2 regions of the Vibrio paucivorans genome follow, and region 2 is predicted to be linked to the other one. Evidence: riboswitches for the same ligand, from Rfam matches in the RefSeq annotation. Region 2 holds a riboswitch; the other holds the start of a gene.
What was found. Region 2 has a riboswitch for lysine ahead of tet(35) (tetracycline efflux Na+/H+ antiporter family transporter Tet(35)). Riboswitches for the same ligand answer to the same signal wherever they lie in the genome.

Region 1 (11,263 bases), 1.6 Mb from region 2:
AGTGATTACAAACCTGCGCTTCCAGCGATGGACCACCCACATAATGAGTTACTTTTTTGGGCTGTTGAAGGAGGGCTGATTCCTGTACTTGGCATTTTACTGGCTGCTGGTCTGGTACTTGCCCGAATCTACTATGCTAAAAAGGGAACACGATTGGCGATGTTCTCGCTGTTTGTTCCAATAGTACTGCACTCTCAACTCGAGTACCCATTTTATCATTCGGCTATTCATTGGCTGATTTTCATTATTTTGCTTTTCTGGGTAGACCAGCGCGTAGCTAACTATAAGCAAGTAAAATTCAGCCGATTTAGCAAAAGCGCACTTAGAGTGACAACACTTATCCTGCCGTTATTGACTGCGTTTTACATGTTGAGTGCTTTGCACACCAATTACATTCTCACCAAGTTTGAAAAGTCTCGTCCTAAAAACCCTGATATTTTAAATCAAGTCACCAACCCAGTGGTTTGGAAAGATAGGTTTGACTGGGATGTCTACAGCACGTACCTAAATATAGGGCTGTACAAAGGCGATCCTCAGTTGATCATCCCTTATATCAACTGGTCACTTGAAATAATTAAGCATAAGCCGCGCCCAGCGTTCTACAGCAATTTGATCCTCGCTTATCAAGGGTTAGGGGATGACAGCCGCGCTCAGCAAATTAAAGCCGAGGCTGAGTTCTTATTCCCTGATACAGACTTTTCCAAACTGAACTACGTGCTACCTTCGAAGGCTAAGTCAGCCCCCAAGGAAACGAGCGCTGCGAAAAGCACTGGGAAAAAAGAATAAAATGAAAAAGGGCGATGTACTATATAAAGTCAATCGCCCTTTTGATTGGCTAGCTATTGCTCTATTGCTCTATTGCTCTATTGCTCGCTGAGTGACTCTTCAAGTGCACGTAAACACAAAGACACATTTTCATTGCGGGCGCCATAACCCATTAAACCAATTCGCCACGCCTTGCCAGCAAGCGCGCCAAGTCCCGCACCGATTTCAAGGTTGTAGTTTTCAAGTAAATCTGCGCGAACCTTAGCTTCATCGATACCTTCAGGAATATAGATCGCATTCAGTTGCGGTAAGCGACTACCTTCTTGAACAACAAACTTGAAGCCCATTTTTTCGAGCCCAGCTTTCAACTTATCGTGCATAGCTTGGTGTCTCGCCCACGCTCTCTCTAGCCCTTCATTGTGCAGAATCACTAGAGACTCATGCAATGCATATAAACTATTAACAGGAGCGGTGTGGTGGTAGCTACGTTTGCCCTCCCCACTCCAATACCCCAATACTAAACTTTGATCCAAGAACCAGCTTTGTACCGGTGTCGTTCTAGACTGGATTTTCTCTATCGCTATAGCAGAGAAAGTCACTGGCGATAAGCCTGGCACACACGATAAACACTTTTGACTACCCGAGTAGACAGCGTCGAGCTGCCACTCATCCACTTTGAGTGGAACTCCTCCCAATGACGTTACCGCATCAACAATGGTTAACACGTTGTGCTGCTTGGCTAATGCGCCGAGCGCCTCGGCATCAGAAAGCGCACCTGTCGAAGTCTCTGCATGCACAAATGCCAATATCTTAGTATCAGGATTGTCATTCAGCGCCTGTTTGACTTTATCCACACTAACAGGAGCCCCCCATTCGTCATCAACCATTACGGCTTCACCACCAGCGCGCACCACATTCTCACGCATACGTTCACCAAATACGCCATTACGACAAACAATGACCTTGTCGCCAGGCTCAATCAAGTTAACGAAACACGCTTCCATACCAGCACTACCCGGCGCAGACACAGCGATAGTAAAATCATTGTCCGTTTGGAAGGCATACTTTAGTAGCTGTTTGAGTTCATCCATCATTTGGATAAACAGCGGGTCTAGATGCCCGACTGTCGGTCTGCTTAGCGCTTGTAGAACCTGAGGTGAAATATCTGAAGGCCCCGGCCCCATTAAAATACGGTGTGGGGGAATAAAACTTTGAATCGACATAAGGGCTCCTTGCATACAATGGTGTAAACAACCACATTAATCGAGAATCAACCCAACGGCAATTCGACTCTAGTCTTGAGGTCAAACCAGTGTCACAAATTTGTTAACAAAATCTTTCACTCCAAGCAGGGCGTATTGACCTTTCGTGATTCAATTTTGGCCGAACCCTTTGGGCAGCACTTGTTGCTGCAAAAATCAGCTCGAAAGTGCAGCATGCCCTAATAAACGATTGACAAAGATCGCACAAACACGTTCAATGAATGAGCTTTATGCAGAAGAGGAGCACTGCCCAGGCAGGTGTTTTGTGGAGCCACAACTCCAATACAAAACATTGATGGGGAGCCGTGCCGAGACAATTCTAAGTTGCGGATTAGAATTGTCGGTTAAGAGGGCTGAATCCCCTTAACTGTCGCTAGCCCTGTCTAGTGAAGAGCTTCTGAGGTTTCAAATTCAAATCTAACACCTCTCTTTTTGCTCTAATACTCTCTTCAACATCGGACGTTAGGTTATCTGTTTATAACCAACTGTAATTATTTTTAGGAAGTCGTGGGAGAAATGCTGTGAGCGCATTCAATGTCGCCAAATTTGGTGGAACCAGTGTAGCCAACTTTGAAGCAATGAGCCGTTGTGCCTCTATTATTGAGAACAATCCAAACACTAAGCTTGTGGTCAGCAGTGCCTGCTCAGGGGTAACAAATCTACTGGTCGAGCTCGCTAATGGAGTTCAAGATCAGGATAAGCGCCAACAAGTGCTCGAAAAGATCAATGCAATTCATGAAGATGTACTTGCACAGCTAAAAGAGCCACAAGAAACAAAGCAACAAGTACAAAGCATTTTGGACAGTGTGGCTAGCGCCGCTGAAGCTGCGTCATTCCAATCCAGCAAAAAACTGACCGATCACTTAGTTGCCTGTGGTGAGTTGATGTCGACTTACTTGCTGACCCAATTAATGAAGGAAAGGGGCATTAACGCGGTACGCTTTGATATTCGAGATGTGTTAAGAACAGATGGCAATTTCGGCAAGGCAGAGCCTCAGTTAGCCGATATCTTTGCTTTAGCACAAGAAAAACTTGTCCCGCTTTGCCAAAACTATGTCGTTATTACACAAGGGTTTATCGGCAGTGACAACGAAGGCAACACAACAACCCTAGGTCGAGGTGGTAGTGACTATAGTGCGGCGCTGATAGCAGAATCAGTACAAGCTGCTGGGCTAGAGATCTGGACAGATGTACCAGGGATTTATACGACTGACCCACGCATTGCACCGAAAGCTTCACCAATCCCAGAGATAAGCTTTAGTGAAGCTTCTGAAATGGCTAACTTCGGTGCTAAGATCTTGCATCCTTCTACGCTCGTTCCAGCTCTTCGCCATGACATCCCTGTGTTTGTCGGTTCTTCAAAAGAGCCAGAGAAAGGTGGCACTTGGATTCGTCATCAAGTCGAAAGCTCACCACTATTTAGAGCCCTTGCGCTTCGCTGCAACCAGACAATGGTAACGCTGCGCAGTGCAAACATGTTCCACGCGTACGGCTTCCTAGCCAAAGTTTTTGAAATCCTAGCCAAACATAAAATCTCGGTCGATTTGATCACCACTTCTGAAATCAGTGTGTCACTCACGTTAGATCAAACTGACACATCTGGTGGCGCACCAGAGCTTCCAGAAGAAGTACGAAAAGAGCTAGAAGAGCTATGTAAAGTCGATGTTGAACATAACCTTTGCTTGGTGGCTCTTATCGGTAACAACATGAGTGAAAGCAAAGGATACGCAAAACAAGTCTTTGGAACGCTAGAAGACTTCAATTTACGCATGATCTGTTACGGTGCTAGCCCGCATAACTTATGTTTCTTACTCGATGAGTCAGAGTCAAAAGCGGCAATTCAGAAGCTGCACTTGGAACTGTTCGAGCAATAGCCTCATCTCGATAGTAACTAAACTAAAAAGAGCAGCCTTTCGCTGCTCTTTTTAGTTTCGCTATCTGCCCTTATAACAAGAACAAGCAGGCTAGAAAATCGAACGGCCAATTCGCTCTGCAAGCAACTCTAACGCTCTTGTACCCGCTAACGAGTTACCCGAAGGGTCAAGCTCTGGAGACCAAACCGCTATGGTCATTTCTCCAGGAACGACAGCGATAATTCCGCCACCTACACCCGATTTCCCCGGCATTCCGACTCGATACGCAAACTCCCCCGCCCCATCATAGAGCCCACACGTTGCGAGCAAAGCATTAAGTTGCTTGGTTTGAATTGGGGTAATGATTTGCTTGCCTGTTTGAACTGATGTGCCCTTGTTGGCTAAGTAGCTAAAAGTCTTAGCAAGGTCAACACAGCTCATCTTCAATGCACAGGCATGGAAATAATTATTCAGCACAGGGATCACATCGTTGCTAAAGTTGCCAAATGAGCGCATTAGATAGGCGATCGCCGCATTTCTATCACTATGTAACATTTCTGAAGCCGCAACGATTTTATCGTAAGTGATATGGGTATCACCGGACAGCTGGCGGACAAACTCAAGTAATCGCTGCCTAGGCGCAGATAAGCGGCTGTGCAGTAAATCTGCGACTACAATCGCTCCTGCATTAATGAATGGGTTACGCGGTATCCCCTGCTCCATCTCTAGCTGAATCATCGAGTTAAACGCTTGACCAGAAGGCTCTTTGCCCACTCTTTGCCAAATCTCTTCAGGTTTGTATAGCACCATTGCAAGCGTAAGGCTTAATGCTTTAGAAATCGATTGGATAGAAAAGGCTTCGTCCGCATCACCAGCTTTAATCACTTCACCTTGATTGGTATAAACAGCAATAGCCAGTTTTTGATTTGATACTTTCGCCAGAGCCGGAATATAGTTGGCTACTTTACCTTGACCAATAAGCGGCCGAACTTCTTGTAGGATTTCAGTCAGTATTGCGGGTGTCGGTTTCATCTTTGACCTGTCATTTTTTTATTATCGGTATCTACTGCCCTAAAGGGCAAAAAAGCCAACATTAGCAAATGTCGGCTTTCAAAACTAATCAAGATATCAGTGCTTTTTAGCTTACGCGGTACGCTTATATTTGATATCCCACACACCGTGGCCTAGGCGGTGACCACGTGCTTCAAATTTAGTCAGTGGACGCTCTTCAGGGCGAGGAATAAAGTCACCATCTTGCGCGATGTTTTCGAAGCCTGGTGCTGCGTTCATCACCTCAATCATATGCTCCGCATAGTTTTCCCAATCGGTCGCCATGTGGAAAATACCTGTTTCCATGATCAGCTTCTGGCGCACCATCTCTGCAAATTCGGCTTTCACAATGCGACGTTTATGGTGACGAGCTTTATGCCAAGGGTCTGGGAAGAAAAGCTGTAATGTATGTAAGCTGTTATCTGGGATCATGTGCTCAAACACTTCGACTGCATCGTGGCACATTACGCGAAGGTTTGTGACACCAGCATCGCGAGCTGAAGCTAGGCAAGCGCCAACACCAGGGCTATGCACCTCAATACCAAGGAAATTTTTCTCTGGGGCATTCTTTGCCATTTCGACTAGAGAAGCGCCCATACCAAAGCCAATTTCAAGTACCACAGGGTTCTCGTTGCCGAATACCTGTTGCCAATCCAAACGTTGTGGTTGGTAATCAATACCCATTGTTGGCCAACATTCATTCATCGCATTTTCTTGGCCTTTGGTTAAACGACCTTCGCGACGAACAAAGCTACGTATTTTACGTACCAGTTTGCCGTCTTCTGTGTATTCATTAGTGGTTACTTCACTCATTGCTCTGCCTGTATAAATTTTGCACTTGCCTCAAAGGGCTTGTGATTATCCAAAGAATCGCCTTGGGTGCAAGTTTTATCTACCCAAATCCCACACAATTTGTCTGTTTTACATCCAGCGCTAAGTGTGGTGCAATTTTGCCCCAAATTATAATAGATATTAGAGTAAGTCGTGACCCCTTTTGCACAGGCCATATTACAGTGGTATGACGCCTACGGACGTAAAGACCTTCCGTGGCAACAAAATAAAACAGCCTACAGTGTTTGGCTGTCGGAGATCATGTTGCAACAAACTCAAGTTGCCACCGTCATACCCTACTACCAGCGTTTCCTAGAACGCTTTCCAACCGTCATCGATCTGGCTAACGCACATCAAGACGAAGTTCTTCATCTATGGACTGGGCTCGGCTATTACGCGAGAGCACGCAACCTGCATAAAGCAGCACAAATTGTCGCGGTAGAATATAAAGGCGAGTTTCCTACCGACTTAGAACAAATGAATGCCCTACCTGGGATAGGCCGTTCGACAGCGGCTGCGGTCTTATCATCTGTGTATAAAAAGCCTCACGCAATTCTAGACGGGAATGTTAAACGCACCTTAGCTCGCAGCTTTGCTGTGGCTGGTTGGCCGGGACAAAAGAAAGTCGAGAACGCACTTTGGGAAATTGCCGATCAGCATACTCCACAGATTGATACCGATAAGTATAACCAAGCCATGATGGATATGGGTGCCATGGTGTGTACACGAAGCAATCCTAAGTGCTCGCTTTGCCCTGTAGAAAGCTTCTGCGTAGCCAAAAAACAAGGCAACCCTCTTGATTACCCTGGCAAAAAACCAAAGAAAGACAAGCCCGTAAAACAAGCTTGGTTTGCCATGTTACATCACAACAACCAAGTCTGGCTCGAACAACGCCCACAAAGCGGCATTTGGGGTGGGCTATTTTGCTTCCCTGAGACCGCAAATGCCGATATTCAGCCGCTGTTAGATAACCGCAATGTCAATGACGACTCCATTATCAAACAAACGCAGCTTATTGCATTCCGCCACACATTCAGCCATTACCACCTAGATATCACGCCAATTTTGGTGGATGTATCAAAGCAGCCAGACATGATAATGGAAGGTTCGAAAGGTCTTTGGTATAACTTATCCCAACCTGAAGAGATCGGTTTAGCCGCACCAGTAAAACAGCTGCTGGAAAGCCTACCGTTTGAACTTCAATAGTCATTATGAGGAAACATTATGAGCCGCACCGTATTTTGTGCTCGACTTCAGAAAGATGCTGAAGGTCTAGATTTTCAACTTTACCCTGGCGAACTAGGCAAGCGCATCTTTGATAACATTTCTAAAGAAGCTTGGGGGCTTTGGCAAAGTAAGCAAACTATGCTAATTAACGAAAAGAAACTCAACATGATGGACCCAGAGCACCGTAAGCTACTCGAAGCAGAAATGATTAACTTCCTATTCGAAGGGAAAGACGTCCACATTGAAGGCTATACGCCACCAAGTGAGAAGTAACCACTGCATCCGTTAATCGAATGACATCATAGCCTGCTGTGATGTCATTTTGTTTTATCCGCTCCTCTCCAATTTGTCATCGAAAAAAGTGACATTGAAATTAAGCGACATTGCAAAAACGTAATAATAGGACCCTATGAAAAAGCTAGCGTATTTTTTAACGACACTACTGCTTGTTGGCTGCAGCCGAGAATTCGTTGAAAGTATCTACGACGTCAATTATGAGCCCACCAACCGTTTTGCAAACAACCTTGCCGAGTTGCCCGGCCAATTTGCCAAAGACACGGCAGCGCTTGACGCTCTCATTAGTAGCTTCTCCGGCAACATTGAAAAGCGTTGGGGTAGCCGAGAAATCAAAGTCGCCGGTAAAAGTAACTACGTAAAGTACATCGACAACTATCTCAGTCGTGCAGAAGTTAACTTTTCTAGTGGTAAGATCACAATCGAAACAGTCTCACCAACTGAGCCGAAAAAGCACCTAAAAAACGCGATCGTCACGACTTTGCTCACTCCAGACGATCCGGCAAGTGTCGACCTATTTTCTTCTAAGGACATCACTCTTGAAGGTCAGCCATTCCTTTATGAGCAAGTCGTAGACCAGGATAAGAAACCCATTCAATGGTCGTGGCGCGCAAGTCGCTACGCGGATTACTTGATCGAACACCAACTGAAAGTCAAAGAGGTCGATTTCAAAAAAGCCTACTACGTTGAAATCACCATGGTGGAAGAACAAGCTGAGATTCGAAGTTATAAGTACGCAGATATTGTTCGAAGAGCATCGAAACGCTACGACATCCCAGAAGATCTCATCTACGCGATCATAAAAACCGAAAGTAGTTTTAACCCGTATGCGGTTAGTTGGGCCAATGCTTACGGGCTGATGCAAGTGGTACCGAAAACAGCTGGCCGTGACGTGTTTAAATTGGTGAAAAAGAAGCCTGGAGACCCGACACCGGAATATTTGTTTAACCCAGAAAACAACATTGATACCGGCACTGCCTATTTCTACATCTTGAAGAACCGCTATCTAAAAGACGTGAATCACCCTCTTTCGCTCGAGTACAGTATGATTTCTGCTTACAACGGTGGCACTGGCGGTGTGCTAAACACCTTTGACCGCAATAGCCGCTCGCGGGCAATGAATAACCTCAATTCTTTACAGCCAAATCAAGTTTATTGGGCTCTGACTAAAAAGCACTCAAATGCAGAAGCAAGGCGATACTTAGAAAAAGTGACCAAATTTAAGAAAGATTTTAATGCGGGTAAAAGCTAATGGGCAATATTGTCTAAATTCGCAGCAGTTAACCACTTTTTTGAATTTTTTTCTAAAAACAAGTTGACGCGGAGGCGGAAAATCCGTTTAATAGCGCTCCGTCGCCCGGATAGCTCAGTCGGTAGAGCAGAGGATTGAAAATCCTCGTGTCGGTGGTTCGATTCCGCCTCCGGGCACCACAATTTATTTGTTGGTGTCTAATGACAACAACAAGCAAAGAATAAAGTGTGCCGACTTAGCTCAGTAGGTAGAGCAACTGACTTGTAATCAGTAGGTCACCAGTTCGATTCCGGTAGTCGGCACCATTCTTTTGCCTCGATAGCTCAGTCGGTAGAGCAGAGGATTGAAAATCCTCGTGTCGGTGGTTCGATTCCGCCTCGAGGCACCATTATTTGGTGCTTATCTCGAAGAGATACACAAATAATTCCCCCTTAGTTCAGTTGGTAGAACGGCGGACTGTTAATCCGTATGTCGCAGGTTCGAGTCCCGCAGGGGGAGCCATATTTAAGAAGCCAAGTCGAAAGACTTGGCTTTTTTCGTTTTAACGATAACAGTTCTGTACCCAGTACATACCTTCACCCTAGTCAGTAGTATTACGATCTGTCAGGGGCTCACTTTTAAAAACTAAACCGAAAAATTTGGCCTTTGCATATTTAATGGCAGCATATCTCATTCCACTCTCGATAAGACATCGAACCCGACTTTCTGAACGGTAACTTTCCCCCTGCCCCGCACCTGTTATTCACCTAATCCCTTATTAAATCAGCGTTCATCGCTCTTCTTCTAATCCAACACAGCAAGTAAAAACTTTTTTTACGCTAAAAATTTAATCCTCATCATACTTTCATCTCATGACGATATTCGCCGCTATACTTCTTACACTAATATGAATTAATTATTACAAACCACAGTGTGGTTTATCACTGTGAATATTTAACTGACCTTTTTTCGGTGGGTGCAATATGAAGCTAAAAACACAAGCATATTTTTTATCGGCGATAATTTTGTTCGCGCTACTTGCGCTGACCGCCACTGGACTATGGACTCTTAGAGTTGCCAGCGATCAAGACAACCAAGCTCGAGTCACTGAAATCTTTAAGAGCGCCTACAGCATACTGACTGAAGTCGAAAAGATGGCCGCTGACGGCACGCTTCCAGAAGAAGAAGCAAAAGCACTGGCTACCCGCCTACTACGCAATAACATCTATAAAGACAACGAGTATGTTTATGTCGCTGATGAGAACATGATGTTTGTGGCAGCTCCTCTCGACCCTCAACTTCATGACACTAGCTTCCACGACTTTAAAGATGGCAACGGAAACAGTATCGGTGAGATCCTAATCAACGCGATTCGTAAGAACCCGACAGGTATCGCTCAATACGAATGGACCTCTGCTTACCCAGACGGAACTATCGACAACAAATTATCTATCGCTCAAAAGAGCCCTCGTTGGGGTTGGTATGTGGGAACAGGGATAAGCTTTGATGAAGTCAATCAGCGCTTCTGGTCTACAGCACAATGGCAAGTTGCACTTTGCTTGGTAATCGCTCTCGCTATTCTGTCTGTGCTTATATTCGCAATCCGAAAAACAATCTCACTACTAGGTGGGGAACCTAATGATGTTCGTGAAGCAGTCCAAGCTGTAGCAAGAGGCGAAATACAGAACTCTTTCGATACGAGTGCACCAGAAGGCAGTATTTATCAAGCGGTTCAACAGATGAGCCAGTCACTCGCTCAGCTAGTGACAAATTTAGATTCTTCTATGCACGCATTGAGAAACGAGCTAAGCAATGTCGAAAGCCGTGCTGGAAGCATCGCCCAATTGACGGAAACGCAGCAGCAATCTACCGCTATGATCGCAACCGCAATGACCGAGATGGCCTCTTCAGCAAACAATGTTGCAGATTCAGCAAGAGATACAGCCACTAACACTGACGAAGCAGACAAGCAAAGCCAGCATACCCAGCAATTAATCCATAATACCGTGGAGAATATTGAAGGGCTGGCGAATCAATTAGGTACAGCAAGCCAAGCGGTCTCAGATCTAGACAACGATGTAAACAATATCGCCAAAGTACTCGATGTGATTGGAGACATTGCTGAGCAAACTAACCTACTCGCTCTCAATGCCGCTATTGAGGCCGCTCGTGCAGGTGAGCAAGGACGCGGATTTGCAGTCGTCGCAGATGAAGTACGTAATCTAGCAGGGCGAACTCAAGACAGTACAAAAGAGATTCAGCAAATGATCAATAACCTTCAAGAGGGCTCGCGTAATGCGATACACACGATGGAGGTATGTGCAGAAACAAGTCAGAGCACAGTAACCGAATCTCAAAATGCTTCACAAGCTCTACAACAAATTGTAATGGCACTCGAGTCCATCTCTTCAATGAGCCACCAAATTGCCACCGCAGCAGCTGAGCAGACGCAAGTAAGCGATGACATATCTCAACGCATTAATCTGATCGAAGAAAGCGGAAACCAGTTAAGTGGTGTCGTATCCGAAAGCCACGATAGCAGCCAAACCCTAACTTCACTATCGAACGAGTTAGAATCGTGGGTGAGTAAATTCACTATCAAACACTAACTTCTCTATATTCGAATCTTTTTCTACTTTAGAGAATAAAAAAGCGCGTATTTTTACGCGCTTTTTTGTTTTTTAGTTGTATCAATTTGGTAAAAGAACACCATATCTACTTAGCTAAACGGGCTTTATTCCCTTTCAAAT
Region 2 (11,263 bases):
GCCATATTGCGAATGGTGACATGGTTACCATGACTCTTATGCAGGGTGTAGTAAATACTTTCGTTATCTTCCTATCTCGCTTTATTGCCAACATTGTTGCCTCAAATAACAACAATGAAGAGGGTGAGGGTGGAAGTAACATGATGGTTTACTTCGGTGTTTCTATGGTGCTTGAATTGGTGTTTGGTTTCTTAGCCAGCTTTATCACGATGTGGTACAGTCGTCATCGCGAATTCCATGCGGATGCTGGAGCTGCTCGCCTAGTTGGTAAAGAGAAGATGATAGCGGCACTTGAGCGCTTAAAAGTGAGTCATGAACCGCAACTAGAGGGTTCTATGATGGCGTTTGGTATCAATGGTAAACGCTCTCTGAGTGAGCTTCTAATGAGCCATCCACCGCTAGATAAGCGCATTGCGTCTCTACGTAACATGTAATTGCTAGTACAGTGATTTATTAAAAGGCTTCCATTAGGAGGCCTTTTTTATTACTTGTTTGAATTTGCAGAGGCCGATTTTGGCTGGCTTGGCCGTTGAGTTATTGAGCTGAGCTGACTGTTGGCCGTATTATCCAGATAGATCGTTCTAGGGGTACAAAAAAGGCTTCCATTTTGGAAGCCTTTTTTAATCATCTTATTCGAAACTTACAGCTTGTCAGTTAGCTCGATTGCTTGACCGATGTAGTTAGCTGGAGTCATTTCTTTTAGGCGTGCTTTCTCGTGTTCTGGAAGATCAAGGCCGTCGATGAAGTTACGCATCGCTTCACCATCAACACGCTTACCACGAGTGAGCTCTTTTAGCTTCTCGTAAGGCTTTTCGATGCCGTAGCGGCGCATCACAGTTTGTACTGGCTCTGCAAGAACTTCCCAGTTTTGGTCTAGTTCCGCAAGAAGTGCTTCACGGTTCACTTCTAGTTTGCTAATACCTTTCAAAGTTGAAGTGTATGCGATGATTGCGTAGCCAACACCAACACCTAGGTTACGTAGAACTGTCGAGTCCGTTAGGTCGCGCTGCCAGCGAGAGATTGGTAGTTTCTGCGCTAGGTGGCCGAATACTGCATTCGCTAAGCCAAGGTTACCTTCCGAGTTTTCAAAGTCGATTGGGTTCACTTTGTGTGGCATCGTTGAAGAACCGATCTCACCAGCAATAGTCTTCTGCTTGAAGTGACCTAGAGCGATGTAGCCCCATACGTCACGGTCGAAATCGATTAAGATAGTGTTGAAACGTGCAACTGCATCGAACAGTTCAGCGATGTAATCGTGTGGTTCGATTTGAGTCGTGTATGGGTTCCAAGTTACGCCAAGAGATTCAGTGATGAACTCTTCAGAGAATTGGTGCCAATCAACTTCTGGGTAAGCAGAAAGGTGAGCATTGTAGTTACCTACAGCACCATTGATCTTACCTAGAATTTTGACGTTAGCGATTTGCTTGTATTGACGCTCCATACGGTACGCCACGTTCGCCATTTCTTTACCCATTGTAGATGGAGATGCTGGCTGACCGTGTGTACGAGATAGAAGAGGGATGTCGCGGTATTCAACAGCAAGCGCTTTGATAGCATCGATGATGTTTTGGATTTCAGGAAGAATCACTTCGTCACGAGCTTCTTTCAGCATTAGAGCGTGAGAAGTGTTGTTGATGTCTTCTGAAGTACAAGCAAAGTGAATGAATTCGTTTACAGCATGCAACTCAGGTACACCAGCGACTTTCTCTTTAAGGAAGTACTCAACCGCTTTAACATCGTGGTTGGTTGTACGTTCGATCTCTTTGATACGTGCTGCATCTTCTTCAGAGAAGTTTGCTGCAAGTTCATCTAGGAACTGGTTTGCTTCTGCACTGAATGCTGGTACTTCTTTAATCGCATCGGTAGCAGCAAGTTTTTGCAACCAACGAATTTCAACGATAGAGCGGTACTTTAGTAGGCCAAACTCACTAAAGATACTACGTAATGCAGTGGTTTTACTTCCGTAACGGCCGTCTACTGGTGAAACAGCAGTCAATGCTGACAGTTCCATGGTTTTCTCCTGAATTGAGGTTCTTAACTTAATTTGGTGAGCTTTATACCAATATCAACGGCAATTGTCACGAAGATTGCGCAAACGTTTGCGTTGAGTTTGTTTTGGTAAATAAAAAGTCTTGGCGGATAAAAAATCAGCTCGCGACTATGCGCGAGCTGAGTATTACATTCTGGCCAACAAGATTTGAGCTTGTTCAACCATCTTCTTACGTCCGAAAATGAGGTGGCGTCGTTTGCCCCCTACTTGACGCCATAGAACGGCGCTTCGGATCCCAGACAGCAGCAAAGCTCTTACTTTGTGTTGGTTTGTTGTATGTTGAAGCACTTCTGGCGTACCTGTGACTTGGATTCTTGGCCCGATAGGGCTAATTACGTCTAGGTACACACTCGCAAGATTGCTAACCATCTGTTCGTCTAGCAAATCAAAATGCTCTAGTTGGCGCTCTAACATTTGGACACGATCACCAAGTTGAGACATAGCGTCGTTTCTGCTGCTTAGTTTGCGCTCAAGCGCCATCAAGCTGATGATGTAGCGAGTAATCTCACTTCCTGTCGGAGTGCTGTCAATGCCTTTCACTAAACACTCAAGACCAATTTTCAGGTCGGCCTCACGTCCAAATACGTTTAGTGTACTGTTCGGGTTTGTGTTGAGTATGGCATTCAAAGAAGTTGTAAGCGCGTCAGTATCACATTCACCGTTCTTCGCTACTTGTTGAACTAAAGCAACAGCTTGGCAGATCCCTGCAAAAGCGATAGTACGATCATAAAGTGTATTAGCCACGTAGTCTTACTCCTTATTTTAATTAGTTAAATGCGCTGTTCTATAATGCCGCCACCTAAGCAAACTTCGCCTAGGTAGAAAACTGCAGATTGCCCTGGTGTTACCGCGACTTGAGGTTCATCAAAGATAACTTTAATGTTTTCATCGTCAATAGGGATGATAGTACACGGGATATCTGTTTGACGGTAGCGAGTTTTCACAGTGCATTGTAATGGTTGATTAATAACGTCGCGATCTACCCAGTGTAACTGAGAAGCGATAAGCCCTTGAGATTTAAGCATTGGGTGATCTTTGCCTTGTACTGCGATAAGCACGTTGCGTTTGAGATCTTTGTCACCAACGAACCATGGGTCTTCATTACCACCACCGCCTTTTTGGCCACCAATGTGCAAGCCCTTTCGCTGACCTAGGGTGTGGTACATCAAGCCATTGTGTGTACCAATGACTTTACCTTCTGGGGTTTCAATATTGCCTGGTTGAGCAGGTAGGTAGCGCCCTAGGAAGTCAGTGAACTTACGTTCGCCAATGAAACAAATTCCGGTAGAGTCTTTTTTCTTGGCAGTGATTAAGCCCTGTTCTTCAGCGATTCGACGAACTTCTGGCTTTTCCAACTCACCTACTGGGAATAAGCTGCGTGCAACTTGCTCGTGGCTCAATGTGTACAGGAAGTAACTTTGATCTTTATTACCATCTAAACCACGAAGCATCTGCGGTTTATCGCCATTTTCTGGGAAAGAGCGGCGTACGTAATGGCCCATAGCAATGTAGTCGGCATCGAGTACTTCGTCGGCAAACTCTAAAAACGCTTTGAATTTGATTTCTTTGTTACACAGAATATCAGGGTTTGGCGTACGGCCAGCTTTGTATTCCGCTAAGAAATACTCAAATACGTTATCCCAATACTCTGCAGCAAAGTTGATGGTGTGCAGGTGAATGCCTAGTTTGTCGCACACAGCCTGTGCATCTGCTAAATCTTCCGCTGCAGTACAATACTCTTCGTTGTCGTCTTCTTCCCAATTCTTCATGAACAGGCCTTCAACTTGGTAGCCCTGTTGTTGCAGAAGATAAGCGGAAACGGAGGAATCAACACCGCCGGACATACCGACAATGACTTTTTTCTGGCTGTTGTCAGACATTACTAAACACCACTCAAAATAACTGGACGCAGATTCTAACAGAAATAGCGAGTAGGGGACAGATCCGCGATCTAAATCACAATTCGATTTGACTACAAATTGCCCACTTAAGTGGCGGTGGTTGGACAGTGTATTAACGCGCCGCTCTTACTATTTCTTCAGATGTATTCCCTGCGTATATATGGCATAGTTTCGCGAAAACAAGCCTAAGAGAAAATTATGTCTGAACAAAATGAATTTATGCAGGAAGCCGAGTTGATTGAAGTGGTTGAGAATCAATTGGAAGATGGTAACCCGATCAAAGCGAAAGAAACTTTAATGCGTTTGATGATGACAGGAACCCCACGCGATGAAGCGGTTGCTATGATGGCGTGTGCTGTTGCGATTGAGATTTTCGATGTAATGAAAAACGACTCTGAATTTAATTTAAAACGTTATTCTGAGCACTTAGATATGCTACCAGATTTGAGTTTTATGGAAGGGGAATAGAACTCATCCGTTAATTGAATGTTGCAAACGTTTGCTATAATTCACTGTATTGCCGCGCACACAAGTGCGCGGTAGAATCCTGCATCCTTCACTTCCATACTTAGAATCATTGCTATGAAATTTCCAGGCCAACGTAAATCTAAGCACTACTTTCCAGTACACGCTCGTGACCCTTTAGTGAGCCAAGCTCAAGAAAGTAAAAAAATGTCCAGCACGCATATTATCGGTATTGATCAAACTCTGGTTGATATTGAAGCAAAAGTGACGACTGATTTAATTGAGAAATATAATCTAAGTAAAGGTCACTCGTTGGTTATTGATGATGAAGCGGCAGAGTCTCTCTATAACGAACTCAAAGATCAAAAACTTATTACCAATGAATTTGCGGGTGGCACGATTGGCAATACTTTGCACAACTACTCTGTGCTTGCCGATGATCGTTCGACTCTTTTAGGAGTGATGAGCCAAGATATTAAGATTGGCAGCTACGGTTACCGTTATTTATGTAATACATCGAGCCGAATGGATTTGAATTATCTACAGGGTGTTGAAGGAGCAATTGGCCGTTGTTTTGCCTTGATTACCGAAGATGGAGAAAGAACTTTCGCGATCAGTGAAGGCCAAATGAATAAACTTCATCCAGAAAGTATTCCTGAGAAAATCTTTAAAAATGCTTCTGCGTTAGTATTAACAGCATATTTAGTTCGTTGTAAAGAAGGCGACCCAATGCCTGAAGCGACGATGAAAGCAATAGAATATGCAAAACAAAATGACGTGCCTGTTGTACTTACATTAGGAACGAAATTCGTAATTCAAGATGATCCGACGTTCTGGCAAGAGTTTTTACGCGACCATGTCACTGTGGTAGCTATGAATGAAGACGAAGCTGAAGCGTTAACTGGGGAATCCGATCCTCTAGCTGCATCGGATAAAGCGTTAGAATGGGTTGACTTGGTATTGTGTACCGCAGGTCCTGTTGGACTGTTCATGGCGGGCTATACTGAAGATGCCGCAAAAAGGGAAACTTCGTTACCTCTCTTACCGGGCTCTATTGCTGAATTTAACCGTTTTGAGTTCAGTCGTCCGGCGTCAAAGTCTGCATGTGAACAACCAATCAAGGTATATTCACATATTGCACCTTATATGGGCGGCCCAGAAAAAATAAAGAATACCAACGGTGCTGGTGATGCTGCATTGTCAGCTCTTTTGCATGATATGGCAGCAAATAAATACCATAAAGAGAATGTACCGAATTCGAGCAAACACGCTCATACATTCTTAACTTACTCTTCATTCTCACAAGTTTGTAAGTATTCAAATAGAGCCAGTTACGAAGTATTAGTTCAACACTCTCCGCGTTTGTCTCGAGGTTTACCTGAACGAGAAGATAGCCTAGAAGAGTCATATTGGGAACGCTAAGCTCCTCATGTAATAAGTGGACAACATGACTAATTAGTAATAATAAAAAAGGCTCCCGAAAGGAGCCTTTTTTATTTAACGAATTCGCTATTAAATCGCAAAATCTTCTAGAGATTTACCTGCGTCAAGCTGCGCTTGGATAGCTGAAGGTGTACGACCTTGGCCTGTCCAGGTTTTTTCGTTACCTTCGCCATCTACATATTTGTATTTAGCCGGGCGAGGAGCACGTTTTGTTTTTGTGCCTTTCGCTTTTGTTTCACCAGAAAGTGCTGAAATAAGTGCTTCTACATCAATACCATCTTTAGCGATTTGATCTGCAATTGCCGCTAGCTTCGCTTCTTGCTCTGCTTTCGCTGCGCGTTCTTCTGCTTCAGCTTCTTGGCGTTCTTGAACAACGATGGTTAGTTTGTCTAATGCTTCTTCTAGTTGCTCTAAAGTTAATTCACGAGCAAAAGCACGTAGGCTACGAATGTTTAATAAAGTTTTAGATAGATCCGACATGACTATTCCTATGAATTTAAAAGAGTCGACCGAATAATATTAAACTGCGACTACTAAGAATACAATATTATTTCGTTCGAATAGTTTTTAATATTTGGGTTAAATTAAACTTGCTTCATATTTAATCGAATAAGTAACCAGATATGAGAGAATTTTATCGAAGCTACCCATACACGACTAAAGTGTCTCACTAGGTATTAATCCTAGTTATGCTATTTGTAGCATTAGATTTCCCACAGGAGTAGATGTGGCAGAATCGGCCAAAAATAAAATATCACTAAAAATGGAATGATATGTTGCATTGGTGACCTGTGTAAGTACAATGGCGCCACCTTATGCGTAAGTGCAGTTAATTAATTGTTAAATTGACTTTTCAATAGTTGATTGTATGTTGCGCGGTAGAGGAGCGATACAAATCAGTAGCAACAATTGGGGTGATGCCTATGAATTGTTGTGAAAGGGTGTTATCGCCGAAGTAGACTGGTATATCAACGCCACCTGCTGGGGTTGTATCAAATAGGTACAACACTGCCATAGTCTATAATTTGTTAAACTATGGAGCGCTACTGTAGGGTTGGGTGAAGTGTTCGCTTCCCTTTCGCTAAGTTCAACATTAATTGCGTTGAAATGACTTCACGTAATTTGTCTGCAGTAGATCTCTAGCCATTACTTACTGGTTTTTGAAGATCATGAATTTAATTGATTTCGCATCATCTCCGCTGTCGCTATTGCCGCCAATTGTCGCGCTTAGCTTAGCAATCATTACTCGTCGTGTTTTAGTATCTCTTGGGGTTGGTATTCTCCTGGGGGCAGTTTTGCTTGCCGATTACTCTATCGGTAATGCACTAGGTTATGTTGGGGCAACCGTTTCAAGCGTCTTTATTGAAGACGGTGGTATTAATACTTGGAACATGAGCATTGTAGGTTTCCTTATTTTATTAGGAATGACGACTGCATTACTGACATTGTCTGGTGGTACTCGCGCGTTTGCTGAATGGGCTCAATCTCGTGTGAAAAGTAAACGCGGCTCGAAGTTACTCGCAGCGTTCCTTGGGGTTTTCATCTTTGTTGATGATTACTTCAACAGTCTAGCAGTAGGCGCTATCTCGCGTCCGGTAACTGATCGATTCTATGTTTCTCGCGCTAAACTAGCTTACATCCTAGACTCAACGGCGGCGCCGATGTGTGTGATTATGCCGGCTTCTAGTTGGGGTGCTTACATCATTACTATTATCGGTGGCATTTTGGTCTCTCACGGCATTACAGAGTATTCAGCTCTTGGTGCTTATGTTCGACTAATCCCAATGAACTTCTACGCTGTGTTTGCTCTACTAATGGTATTTGCAGTGGCATGGTTCGGTTTAGATATTGGTAAAATGCGTGATCATGAAATTGCAGCTTCTCAAGGCCGTGGTTTCGATAAAGATAAAGAGAACGATACACAGGAAGCTCATGACTTAAACGAAGAGTTGGATATTCGAGAAAGTGAGAAAGGCAATGTGCTTGATTTAGTACTTCCTATCGTAACGCTTATCGTAGCAACAGTAGCAGCCATGCTCTACACCGGTGGACAAGCATTGGCAGCCGACGGTAAAGAATTTGCGTTGCTTGGTGCATTCGAAAACACCGATGTAGGCATGTCTCTTATCTATGGTAGTTTGCTTGGCCTTGCGGTTGCACTGTTCACCGTTCTTAAGCAGGGTATCCCAATGGTGGAAATTACCCGTACGCTTTGGATTGGTGCAAAATCAATGTTTGGTGCAATTCTGATCCTAGTATTTGCTTGGACAATTGGTTCAGTCATTGGTGATATGAAGACGGGTTCTTACTTGTCTACCTTAGCTCAAGGCAACATTGACGTTCATTGGCTACCAGTCATCTTATTCTTGTTGTCGGGCCTAATGGCTTTCTCAACCGGTACGTCATGGGGTACGTTTGGTATCATGTTACCAATCGCTGGTGATATGGCTGGTGCAACCGATGTAGCACTGATGCTACCTATGTTGAGTGCTGTACTGGCAGGCGCTGTATTTGGGGACCACTGTTCACCAATTTCTGATACAACGATTCTTTCTTCTACAGGGGCGCGTTGTAACCATATTGACCACGTTGCGACTCAGCTCCCATATGCACTTTCAGTGGCGTTAGTCTCTTGTATTGGATTTATTGTTCTTGGCATGACTACCTCTATTGCTATGTCTTTTGCTGCCGCTGCTGCAACATTTGTATTGGTTTGTTTTGTACTTTCGATTATGTCGAAATCAAAAATGGCAAATTGCCAGAGCGCTTAAGCGCAGGAAATAAAACTGTCATAAAGGAGGCTTCGGCCTCCTTTTTTGTTTCAAACAAATAAAATTAAAAAAGTGCTAATTAAAGGTTGCAAATAAAATCAAGCTTAGTTAGTGTGGATATCAAGACAGCAACATAACTAAGAGCTGATAAGTATGCGCAATTTTGTAATGAACATTCATCACCATCATCACCCTATCTAGTCTTTCGGGGAGATACGCGCATACCCGGGAGGCAGAAAACTCCCGGAGATAAAATCATAGAAAACAAGATTTTAAACCCTCGGGAGACCAAAAGCTCCCGAGGGTTTTTTAGTTTTTGATTCAGTAAAATTTAATAAATTCAACTTCTTGCACAGGGATACAGCAATGCAATCACAACGCCTAAGAATCGCAATCCAAAAGAAAGGTCGCTTGAGTAAAGAGTGCCAAGACCTACTCAAAAAATGTGGTGTTAAATTTAACATCATGGGTGAGCGCCTAGTGGTTCACTCACTAAATATGCCAATTGATTTATTGCTTGTTCGTGATGATGACATTCCAGGCCTCATCATGGACGGAGTCGTTGATTTGGGCTTTATTGGCGAAAATGAGCTTGAAGAAGTTCGCTATGACCGTAAAGCACTAGGTGAGCCTTATGAATTTGTTTCACTTCGTCGCTTAGATTTTGGTGGTTGCCGTTTGTCCATCGCCATTGACAAAGATGAAGAGTATAACGGCCCGCAAGATTTGGCCGGAAAGCGTATCGCAACGACTTACCCTCAATTGCTTAAAGCTTACATGGATGAGCAGGGCGTACCGTTTAGCACTTGTATGCTGACAGGCTCTGTAGAAGTGGCTCCAAGAGCGGGCCTAGCTGATGCGATTGCAGACCTTGTTTCGACAGGTGCGACTTTAGAAGCAAATGGGCTGAAAGAAGCCGAAGTTATTTTCCAGTCTAAGGCGACCTTGATTCAACGTGTTGGCGAGTTTGATGAAGACAAACTTGCGTTAATTGAAAAGTTACTCACTCGTATGCAAGGCGTTCAGCAAGCGAAAGAGTCGAAGTACATCATGTTACATGCTCCTGTTGCCAAGCTTGAACAAGTGAAGGCGTTACTGCCAGGTGCAGAAGATCCAACCGTTTTGCCTCTTTCTTCTGATAAGGAGAAAGTAGCCGTACATCTTGTTAGTACAGAAAACTTGTTCTGGGAAACGATGGAACAGCTGAAAGAGTTGGGTGCAAGCTCAATTCTAGTACTTCCAATTGAGAAAATGATGGGGTAACAACATGAGAACGGTTGTATGGCAGTCATTAAGTGAATCTCAGCAAGACTCTGTACTGGAGCGACCTGCGATCAGTGAAGGCGCAAACATTACAGCGGCAGTGTCCGATGTTATAGCCAAGGTGCGTAGTGAAGGTGATAAGGCATTAACAGAGCTGACAGAAAAGTTTGATCGCGTTAAACCTGAATCTATTCGTGTCTCTGCACAAGAAATCGATGAGGCTGCCGGGCGTCTATCAGAAAAGATGAAAAACGCACTTGAGCAAGCGTACTCTAACATCGCCAAATTTCACAAGGCTCAGCGCCCTGAGCCTCTCAGAGTAGAAACTCAACCTGGTGTTGTTTGTGAGCAAGTTACGCGTCCAATTAATACCGTGGGTTTGTATATTCCAGGTGGCAGTGCACCCCTGCCATCAACCGTACTGATGTTAGGTGTGCCGGCTCAGATTGCAGGTTGCCGAAAAGTTGTATTGTGTTCACCACCGCCTATCGCCGACGAAATTCTTTACGTCGCTAAGCTTTGTAATATCGATGAAGTGTACAATGTTGGCGGTGGCCAGGCTGTGGCAGCAATGGCTTACGGAACTGAAACTGTATCGAAAGTCGATAAGATCTTTGGCCCAGGTAATGCGTATGTGACCGAAGCTAAGCGCCAAGTGAGCAATGATTTCCGAGGTGCAGCGATTGACATGCCTGCAGGCCCATCAGAAGTGTTAGTGATTGCCGATGATACCGCCGATCCGGATTTCATTGCTGCCGACCTTTTAAGTCAAGCAGAGCACGGCCCTGATTCTCAAGTTGTTTTGGTGACTCCATCTCCAGTGATTGCCGATCAAGTGACAGACGCGGTACAACGTCAGCTAAAAGAGCTGTCGCGTGCCGATATTGCGGAAAAAGCATTGGCATCTAGTTTAATCATTATTGCGGAATCACTGACTCAGTCAGTTTCAATCTCAAATTACTACGGTCCAGAGCACTTAATTGTTCAGACTAAAAACCCACGCGAGCTTCTACCTCTATTAGATAATGCAGGTTCCATCTTCCTAGGTGACTGGTCCCCGGAATCAGCAGGAGACTATGCGTCGGGTACTAACCACGTTCTTCCTACATACGGTTACACGCGTACATACTCAAGCTTAGGGCTAGCGGACTTTTCTAAACGTATGACGGTTCAAGAACTGTCTGCTGAAGGCCTCAAAGGTTTAGCTCCAACGGTTGTGACGATGGCTGAAGCTGAAGGCCTAGATGCTCACAAACGTGCCGTGACTATTCGTACAGAAAAGTTAAGCCGTGTCGAAAAACTGGCTGCGAAGTAAGAGGACAATGAGATGGAAAAGCTAGCGCGTAAACAAGTCCAAAAACTTACCCCAT

Region 1: it holds a riboswitch for lysine, as region 2 does, so the genes downstream of both, lysC (lysine-sensitive aspartokinase 3) here and tet(35) (tetracycline efflux Na+/H+ antiporter family transporter Tet(35)) in region 2, are expected to answer to the same signal.

What each region holds. Positions count from the first base shown of each region.
Region 1 is NZ_CM133230.1:350,515-361,777, reverse strand. Features, by position in the region: gene ACXABW_RS01805 (PglL family O-oligosaccharyltransferase) at 1-786, shown strand, start outside; gene ACXABW_RS01800 (pyridoxal-phosphate-dependent aminotransferase family protein) at 864-1,988, opposite strand; lysine riboswitch at 2,256-2,432, shown strand; gene lysC (lysine-sensitive aspartokinase 3) at 2,549-3,901, shown strand; gene glsB (glutaminase B) at 3,992-4,912, opposite strand; gene trmB (tRNA (guanosine(46)-N7)-methyltransferase TrmB) at 5,024-5,743, opposite strand; gene mutY (A/G-specific adenine glycosylase) at 5,915-6,967, shown strand; gene ACXABW_RS01775 (oxidative damage protection protein) at 6,986-7,261, shown strand; gene mltC (membrane-bound lytic murein transglycosylase MltC) at 7,398-8,534, shown strand; tRNA gene ACXABW_RS01765 (tRNA-Phe) at 8,638-8,713, shown strand; tRNA gene ACXABW_RS01760 (tRNA-Thr) at 8,764-8,839, shown strand; tRNA gene ACXABW_RS01755 (tRNA-Phe) at 8,847-8,922, shown strand; tRNA gene ACXABW_RS01750 (tRNA-Asn) at 8,960-9,035, shown strand; gene ACXABW_RS01745 (methyl-accepting chemotaxis protein) at 9,497-11,122, shown strand.
Region 2 is NZ_CM133230.1:2,028,960-2,040,222, reverse strand. Features, by position in the region: gene htpX (protease HtpX) at 1-434, shown strand, start outside; gene purB (adenylosuccinate lyase) at 641-2,011, opposite strand; gene hflD (high frequency lysogenization protein HflD) at 2,177-2,794, opposite strand; gene mnmA (tRNA 2-thiouridine(34) synthase MnmA) at 2,821-3,930, opposite strand; gene ACXABW_RS09325 (hypothetical protein) at 4,150-4,419, shown strand; gene ACXABW_RS09320 (inosine/guanosine kinase) at 4,534-5,838, shown strand; gene ACXABW_RS09315 (H-NS family histone-like protein) at 5,929-6,339, opposite strand; lysine riboswitch at 6,731-6,913, shown strand; gene tet(35) (tetracycline efflux Na+/H+ antiporter family transporter Tet(35)) at 7,029-8,630, shown strand; His leader region at 8,807-8,944, shown strand; gene hisG (ATP phosphoribosyltransferase) at 8,997-9,893, shown strand; gene hisD (histidinol dehydrogenase) at 9,898-11,208, shown strand; gene hisC (histidinol-phosphate transaminase) at 11,221-11,263, shown strand, end outside.